DNA from 2 places in the Halanaerobaculum tunisiense genome. Region 2 is predicted to be linked to the other one. Evidence: riboswitches for the same ligand, from Rfam matches in the RefSeq annotation. Region 2 holds a riboswitch; the other holds the start of a gene.
What was found. Region 2 has a riboswitch for cyclic di-GMP ahead of ACYQ3D_RS10420 (hypothetical protein). Riboswitches for the same ligand answer to the same signal wherever they lie in the genome.

Region 1 (4,369 bases), on a different contig from region 2:
CCAACTTAAGCGGATAGATAGGAGTGAGATAGATGCAGAAAACACCACAGGCTAATCGAGTTCATATAGCTATTTTAGGGCGGAGAAATGTTGGTAAATCGAGTTTGATTAATGCTTTAACTAATCAGGAATTAGCAGTTGTATCAGAGATAGCAGGGACTACTACGGACCCAGTTTATAAGTCGATGGAATTACATCCTTTAGGTCCAGTAACGATGATTGATACTGCCGGAATTGATGATACAGGTGAATTAGGTGAGTTACGAGTCAAGAAGACTAAAGAAGTCTTAGGCCGGACTGATTTAGCAGTCTTAGTAGTTGATCCTGAACAAGGAGTTGGTGACTACGAGAAGGAACTGTTAGCAGAAGTTGAAGCTAGAGAAATACCTGTAGTAGGAGTTATTAATAAATTAGACAAAGTAGAAGAAATAGATGAACAAGAACTAATGGAAGAGTTAGGTACTAAGTTATTAACTGTCAGTGCTACAGAAGAGACAGGAGTTGAAGAACTAAAGAAAGAGATTGTCTTTAATGCTCCAACCGAATTTGAAGAGCCACATATTATTGGTGATTTAATCGAGCCTCAAGATACAGTTGTTCTAGTAGTTCCAATTGATAGTGCTGCACCTAAGGGGCGCTTGATCTTACCTCAGATGCAGACTTTACGTGATGTATTGGATAATGATGCGCAGGCAATGGTGGCCAAGGATACTGAATTAGAAGGAGCTTTAGCTGAGCTGGAGTCTAAGCCAGAGATGGTGGTAACTGATTCACAAGCCTTTAAAGATGTATCTACTGTAGTACCAGAAGAGATTAAGTTGACTGGTTTTTCTATTCTTTTTGCTCGCTATAAAGGTGATTTAGAGATTTATACTAGGGGAGTTAAAGGAATTGAAGCATTAAATCCGGGCGATCAAGTCTTAATAGCTGAATCTTGTACTCATCATCGGACTGCTGAGGATATAGGAACAGTCAAGATTCCTAATTGGATAGAAGGATTTGTTGGTGGAGAATTGGAGTTTGACCATGTAGCTGGCCGAGAATTTCCAGGACAGATTGAGAAATATGATTTGATAGTCCAGTGTGGTGGTTGTATGACGAATAGAAAAGAAATATTATATCGGTTAAAGAAAGCTGACAGTTTAGGTATTCCAGTTATTAATTATGGGATGTTGATTGCTCATGTGCATGGGATTTTGGATCGGGCTTTAGAACCTTTTCCCACTGCTAAAGAGATTTGGGCCCAAGAATAAGTAAAAAAGGGATGATGTAAGTGATTTATCTTGATAATGCAGCTACAAGTTGGCCGAAACCAGAACAAGTCTATCAGGCTATGGATCAGTTTATGCGCCAGAAGGCAGCCAACCCAGGTCGGGCCGGACATCAGATGGCTGCTCAAGCTGGGGAAGTAGTCTGGCAGACAAGAAATTTGATAGCAGATTTCTTTAATGCAACTAGTAGTCAAGAGATTATCCTAACTAAGAATGCAACGGAAGCTTTAAATTTGGCTCTGCAAGGTTATTTAGAAACAGGAGATCATGTAGTAACGACTAGTTTGGCCCATAACTCTATTTTACGACCACTAAAAGAATTAGAACCAGAGATAGAGTTAACAATTGTTCCTGCAGATAATAGAGGCCAGGTTAAGTTAGAGCAGATACAGAATAGTCTCCAGGAGAATACTAAGTTAGTAGCTGTAAGTCATGCTTCTAATGTAACTGGTTATTTATTACCTCTAGCAGAATTAGGAGAGTTAGTAGCAGATAAAGATATTAGATTATTAGTTGATGCCGCCCAGACAGCTGGGGTTTATCCGATTGATGTCCAACAGATGAAGATTGATCTGCTAGCTTTTACAGGGCATAAGTCTTTATTTGGCCCGCCAGGGACAGGAGGACTGTATTTAAAGGAGGATATAGAACTCAACCCCCTACTAACAGGAGGAACTGGTAGTAATTCAGAGGATATTTACCAACCTCGGATCAGACCAGATAGATACGAGAGTGGAACCCCTAATACAGTTGGTTTAGCTGGCTTACAGTCAGGAGTAGAATTTATTCTAGAGCAAGGTTTAGCTGATATTAGACAACATGAGAAAAAATTAGTAAAGTATTTAGTTACTGAATTAGAACAGATACCAGAAGTTAATTTATATAGACCAACTGAGATAGAGAATCAAGTGCAACTTCTGTCAGTTAATTTTGGCACTGAAGATGCAGGTGAAGTAGGTTATGTTTTAGATAAGGCCTTTGATGTAGCAGTCAGAACTGGTCTCCATTGTGCTCCTTTAGCTCACCGTAGTTTAGGTACTTTTGAACAGGGGACAGTTAGATTTAGTGTTGGTTATTTTAATACATTAGAGGAGATAAAAAAAGTAGTAGAGATCAGTCAAGAAATAGCTGCTGAAGTTTAGGAAGCTGGAAATATTAAGTAACAACTTCATTAATGAAGTTGCTATGGGAGATGAATAAACTTAAGGAATTATTTAAAAATATTATACCCTAATAGTATTTCAAATTGACTATCCTCCCCTGAATTCAGGGGAGGATTTGTTTAGTTAATCTATTTTTATAACTGGATTAAAAAATAATATCTGGTTGAGAAAGGAAAAACGAAAATTATCTAGTATTATTGTAATAAGTAATTAAAAAGTAAATAAATCGATTTATCCTCAAAAAAGTCACACTTATTGAAAAATAAGGTCGCAAAGTTATGAGTTTACGGTGTAATTATTATGCTAGGACTGTCAGGCTACCGAAAGGAATATTTCGTTTATAGATCCTATTCCTTAGTTTTATTTGGCGAGGAGTAGGATCTGTTTGTAATTATTGTAAAAAATATCTATGGGTTTATTTAGCAGGAATCTTGATTAAAATAGTGAATAAAATATAACATAAGGAATGGTGGTTAAATGTGACAGGAACTATAGTAAATACAATAGCAATTGTCATTGGAGGTAGTATAGGATTATTTTTGGGAGATAAACTCCCCAATTCGCTAAAAGAAGTTGTAATTCAGGGGCTAAGTCTTGCTGTCTTATTAATTGGGTTCCAAATGGCTCTCAAAGGTCAAGAAATGACTTTAATAATTTTTAGTTTAGTGATTGGAGGTCTGATTGGGGAAGGACTAAAGATTGAAACCAGATTAGAGCAGGTAGGTAATTGGTTAGAAGGAATATTTGGTAGTCAAGATGGTCTAGTAGTTGGCTTTGTGCAGTGTAGTTTGATTTATTGTGTGGGGGCTATGGCTATTATGGGGGCGGTTCAGGATGGATTACAACAAAATCCTTCTACTTTATATGCTAAATCACTACTAGATGGATTTTCTGCTATTGCTTTTGCGTCCACATTGGGGGCAGGGGTTATTTTAGCAGCTGGTTCTGTTTTGGTCTACCAAGGAACAATCACTTTGTTAGCTAGCTGGTTAACTAGTATTTTAACCTCCAATGTAGTGACTGAGATGACAGCTATTGGTGGATTATTGATTGTAGGAATTGCTCTTAATATATTAGAAATAACTGAGATCAAAGTGGGTAATTTATTACCTGCAATTTTAGTTAATGTTTTGTTAGTAACTTTCTTTTAGATCTTAGTTAGGTTGAAAATAATAAGTTAGGAAGGGGGGGAGACGATGTCTGAAAATAAGTCAAAAAAAGAGATCACTTTACAGATTATACCCCATACTTCGCAAGATGTATTCCGGATTCGAATTCCAAAAAAATGGTTAAGAGTTGCTGGTGTTTGTTTATTAGTTAGTCTGGTATCTCTACTAGGGTGTTTATATTATTACTATACCCAGTATGATTCTGTGCAGCAAAAAATAGCAACTCTTAAACCTTATGAGCAACAAAACAAACAATTAAAGAAGAAAAACGAACATTTGTATGAAAAGCTAGCTAAGTTATCTCGGGAGACAGAAAAAATAAAAGAACAATTTAGTCAACTAAAGAAAGAAAACCGTAAGATCAAGCAGATGGTTGATTTTAATAGCCAGCCTGACCAGCAAGCTAAAGTAGATTCTACAACAGTTAAAACAGTAAGTTATACTCCAAAGCAAGCAAATGAAAATGTGGTTCGACAGGCGGAAAAAAATGTTAGTTCTTTACAAAAGGATCTACCACAAGGGGAACAGAAATTATCCCAACTGAAAGAAGATGTCACAAGGTATAAAGATTATTTAGCTTCTAAACCACAAGGGTGGCCGATTAAGAAGCAGAAAGGAAAAATCAGCTCTGCCTATGGTTATCGTGATCACCCCGTATTGAATAGAAAAGTGTTTCATGATGGGGTAGACATTGGAGTCTGGTATAATCACAAGGCAATTGCTACTGGAAGAGGAAAAGTTATCTTTGCTGGGCAAAAACAAGGTT
Region 2 (4,369 bases):
ATCATGAAGGGCCAATTTTATCTTCGGCTTGTCCAGCGGTAATTAGATTAGTCCAGTTATTATATCCTGAGTTGCTTGATTACTTTTTGCCTTTTAAATCACCAGTAGAGTTAGTAGCCCAACAGTTAAGAGAGAGAATAGAAGCTGAGAGAGGACTGACTAGAGAGGAAGTCGGTATCTTTTTTATTACTCCTTGTCCAGCTAAGATGACAGCAATCAAGAATCCTTTAGGGATGGAAGAAAGTTTCTTTACCGGAGCAATTGCTGTAGATAAGATCTATCGTCCTTTATTACAACAGATAACAGAGATGGAAGGGAGTACACAAGAAAATTATAGTTTTCCCCAGTTAGGTATCGGTTGGGCTAATACTGGAGGCGAAAGTAGTTTATTATCTACGGAAGACACTATTTCTGTAGCTGGAATTCATAATGTGATTTCTGTCTTAGAGGAGTTAGCTCGAGATGATTTATCTCAAATTAAATTTTTTGAATTATTAGCTTGTGAACCAGGGTGTGTAGGTGGTGTGTTAAATATCAGTAATCCTTTCTTAGCTAAATTTAATATCAAACAATTGGTTAGTCAGGAGGCAGAATTTATTACTCAAGACGTAACTGACTATCAATTTGCTCTCAATAATCAATTTCAGTCTAATGCAGTAGATCCTTTAGATGAAGATTTTGATTCTGCTATAGCTAAGTTATCTAAGTTAGAAACAGAGATAGAAGCATTGCCCGGACTTGATTGTGCAGCTTGCGGGGCTCCTGATTGCGAGACATTAGCAGAAGATATTATTGCCGGTTTGGCTTCACAGTGTGATTGTGTCTTTATCTTACGTCAACAGTTGGCTGACTTGACAGATAAAATGGCGGGTTTGGCTAATTCTTTACCACCAGTTATGCAAAAGGAGGAGACAGATGAAACTTAAAGATGTTATTGCAGAGTTGGATTTGGAGGTAGTTGTGGCTGGGGACTTAGAAGTAGAAGTTAGTGGTGGTTATAGTTGTGATTTATTAAGTAATGTGATGGCTCAAGCTAAAGCAGGTGATGTGTGGTTTACAGTCCAGGGCCATCAGAATACAGTAGCTATTTCTTTATTGGTTGATCTAGCAGCTATTGTAGTAGTTGAAGATTTAGAAATTGAAGAGAAAACTATTGAACGGGCTAGAGAAAAGGAAGTTACTATTTTAAGCAGTCCTCAGTCAGCTTATCAGTTGGCTGGGCAATTATATCAGTTGGGAATTGACTAAAGTGGCTTCAATTGTGGCTGATTTACATCTGCATACTGTTTTATCTCCCTGTGGAGATCTATTAATGACTCCTCAAAATATCATTGATACTGCTTTGGATTGTGGGCTGGATTTGATTGCTATTACTGATCATAATTCGGCGGAAAATGTTCAAGTAGCTGTTGAATTAGCCCAGAAGACTCCGTTAACTATTATTCCGGGAATGGAAGTTACTACAGTTGAGGAAGTACATTTACTTTGTTTATTTGCTACAGTGGAGCAGATTTTAGACTGGCAGGAAATAGTCTATCAGGCTCTACCTGATAGACAAAATCAAGAGGATGTATTTGGCCCGCAGATAATAACTAATCAAGCTGATGAATATATAGCTAAGTTGGATAAACTATTATTAACTGCTACTGATTTGACAGTCCAGCAAGTAGTCAATCAGGTAACTGAATTAGGGGGCTTAGTGATTCCAGCTCATGTTGATAAGAAAAATTATAGTTTACTGGCTAATTTAGGGTTTATTCCTCCAGGTTTAAATATATCTATTGTAGAGATTTCAGATAAGATGAATTTTGAACAAGCAATTACTAAATTTAATCAATTGAAAAATTATTCTGTGGTAACTAGTTCAGATGCTCATTATTTAGATGATATAAGTAAGAGTATGTCCTTAAATATTAAAGAGAATAATTTTTCCGAACTAATAAATATTATTTTTAGAACTGGTTAAAATATAATTTGGGAGGTAAAGTTATGCCCAAATTCAATCTAGGAGGAGATAGAGCTATGTCAACAGTTCTAGGAGTCTTTAGTGATCAGGATGTAGCTAAGCAAGCAATTGAGGAAATGGAGAATCAAGGTGTCTCTGAGGAGCAGATTTCTCTGGTAGCGAAACAAGATGAGACTGATGATGCAGAAGCTGGAGCAGAAATGACAGAAGGTCAGAATCTAACTGATGGTGCTGCTACTGGTGGTGTTGCAGGAGGATTAGCAGGTGCTTTAGCTGGAGCAGGTTTATTAGCAGTTCCAGGAGTTGGCCCGCTTTTGGCTGCTGGTCCTTTAGCTGCAGGTTTAACTGGTGCTACTACTGGTGGAGTTGCCGGTGGTTTGGTTGATTATGGTTTAGACGAAGAAACAGGAGAAAAATATGCTATGGAAGTAGAGCAAGGTAATATCTTAGTGGCAGCAGAAGATACAGCGGAGACTAAGATTGATGATGTTGCTGATATTCTACAGAATAAGGGAGCTAATGAAGTAACAACTCAGTAGATATTGGAGGAAAGACCGTTAACCAATTTGGTTAACGGTCTTTTTATATTAATTCATCAGAAATTAAGTATTTACTTTATATATAACTAACTAATCCTAAGAATGCTATGATTAGAATGTATTTTATTGACAATTAACAGTTAATAGTGTTATAATACCTAAAAGACATCATAATTTACTTAAAATGTAAATATGAGTAATTTAATATTTAGTTAGGATACTGTGAAGTATAATCTTTATCTGGTCACCTGGATTATATGGAGTTAGTGGTGAAACCGACCTGCGCTTTTTGGAGGGATGTCTATCAAATCTTTGAAAAAATTACTAGGAATTAGTAATCAAGTATCTAGTGACCAAGTAGCCCAAGAAATAGTTAACTTAGTTAGCAAGGAGAAAATTCAAGAAGTCCAAAATCTTAAGAATGATTCTAGAATTGAAATTATTATATCTTTACTAGCAATTTATCTTTTAATTTTTAAGATAGTAATTAGAAATAATGATTTAAGGATAAGTAAAGGGAAGACAGAGGAGGTCTTTAGATATTACTCTGAGTTATTAGTTGATAGTGTAGTTGATTTTGGGAAGATGAATATTAAGCGAACTAAATTACTCCAGAAAGTTAAGGCTAAAGCAGATGAATTGTTAGAAGTTTATCAAACTGCTGAGACTAGTAATAATTTAGCTAAGATAGAAGAAGTTATTGAGAAGGTTAACTTTGCTTTAACTAAAGATATGATCTTGAGAAATGTAACATTAATCCAGGATTATCTAGTGAACAAAGCAAGAAATTATGCGATAGTAAATTAATAGTTATCTAAAGGGGTAGTTCCTAATCATTAGGAACTACCCCTTTTTTTGTAATTGACAATAGCTTTAATTGCTGATATACTAATGGAAAATGAAAACCAATATCAATTAATATATAAGGAGGATAACAATGAGGAAAGTAACTAATGAACAAGCTAGTTGTTGTCAGAAGTACTGTAAGTGTTTATTAAGAAGAATAGGAGCTACAATTATGGGGGTTAAGCCCACTGAAATGAGAAGGATTAAATTGGATGCTAGTCGTTGGCATCACTGTAAGCAGACTTTATTAGCTTATGATCAATTAGAGATTGTAGAGTTAGGTCGTAAGCAAGGGAGGCAGAAGGTTCTTTTTTATCATCAATCAGCTTTAGAAGAGCAACTTAGACAATCTAATGTACTTAAGTTTTTGCAGGAGATAGGTTATCCTCAAGATTATAATCTAGTTGGTTACATTAATTATTTAAAACAGAGATTACAACAACAGGATTTTCCTCATGAGATAGGAATTTTCTTTGGTTATCCTCTAAAAGATGTGTTAGGATTTATGGGTTATTTAGATTTAGAAGTAACTTATAGAGGTGAATGGAAGTTTTACGGTAATAAGACTATATCTTTACTACGCCAAAAGAAATTTGCAGTGGCTAGAGAATCTTTTAGAGCTAAAATAGATAATTTAGAAGAAGTAGAAGAATTTCATAAAGTAGTTTAACTACCAAGCAATGTGTTATTACACGTTGCTCTTTTTTTATTGAAAAAGATAAAAAAATAATTTTTTGCAGGAAATTAAATGATATAGTAGAATGGTATAACAGGAAGATATTATATTTATTTTATTTATTTAGAGAAGAAGATGAAAACGCTTGAAGTAGAGAATATTTTTTTAAAATAAGCTGATAATAAAATAAGAGGAGGAATTAAGAAATGAGTAAACGTTATCAAGATCAAGATTGGAAAGAGTCAATGTGTCTCAAGTTGGATGTCAATAATATGTTTGTTGATAAAATAGGAACTGAGCATGGCTATAGACGTGAAGATGTAGAAGCTATGCAAGAGAAAG

Region 1: another riboswitch for cyclic di-GMP. It lies ahead of ACYQ3D_RS01755 (DUF554 domain-containing protein); the one in region 2 lies ahead of ACYQ3D_RS10420 (hypothetical protein).

What each region holds. Positions count from the first base shown of each region.
Region 1 is NZ_BAAHYI010000002.1:27,472-31,840, forward strand. Features, by position in the region: gene hydE ([FeFe] hydrogenase H-cluster radical SAM maturase HydE) at 1-55, shown strand, start outside; gene hydF ([FeFe] hydrogenase H-cluster maturation GTPase HydF) at 33-1,253, shown strand; gene ACYQ3D_RS01750 (aminotransferase class V-fold PLP-dependent enzyme) at 1,274-2,413, shown strand; cyclic di-GMP riboswitch class I at 2,670-2,759, shown strand; gene ACYQ3D_RS01755 (DUF554 domain-containing protein) at 2,914-3,585, shown strand; gene ACYQ3D_RS01760 (peptidoglycan DD-metalloendopeptidase family protein) at 3,631-4,369, shown strand, end outside.
Region 2 is NZ_BAAHYI010000012.1:40,516-44,884, reverse strand. Features, by position in the region: gene ACYQ3D_RS10440 ([Fe-Fe] hydrogenase large subunit C-terminal domain-containing protein) at 1-926, shown strand, start outside; gene ACYQ3D_RS10435 (DRTGG domain-containing protein) at 916-1,248, shown strand; gene ACYQ3D_RS10430 (PHP domain-containing protein) at 1,250-1,966, shown strand; gene ACYQ3D_RS10425 (hypothetical protein) at 1,990-2,505, shown strand; cyclic di-GMP riboswitch class II at 2,712-2,795, shown strand; gene ACYQ3D_RS10420 (hypothetical protein) at 2,803-3,312, shown strand; gene ACYQ3D_RS10415 (DUF3793 family protein) at 3,443-4,021, shown strand; gene ACYQ3D_RS10410 (glucose-6-phosphate isomerase) at 4,234-4,369, shown strand, end outside.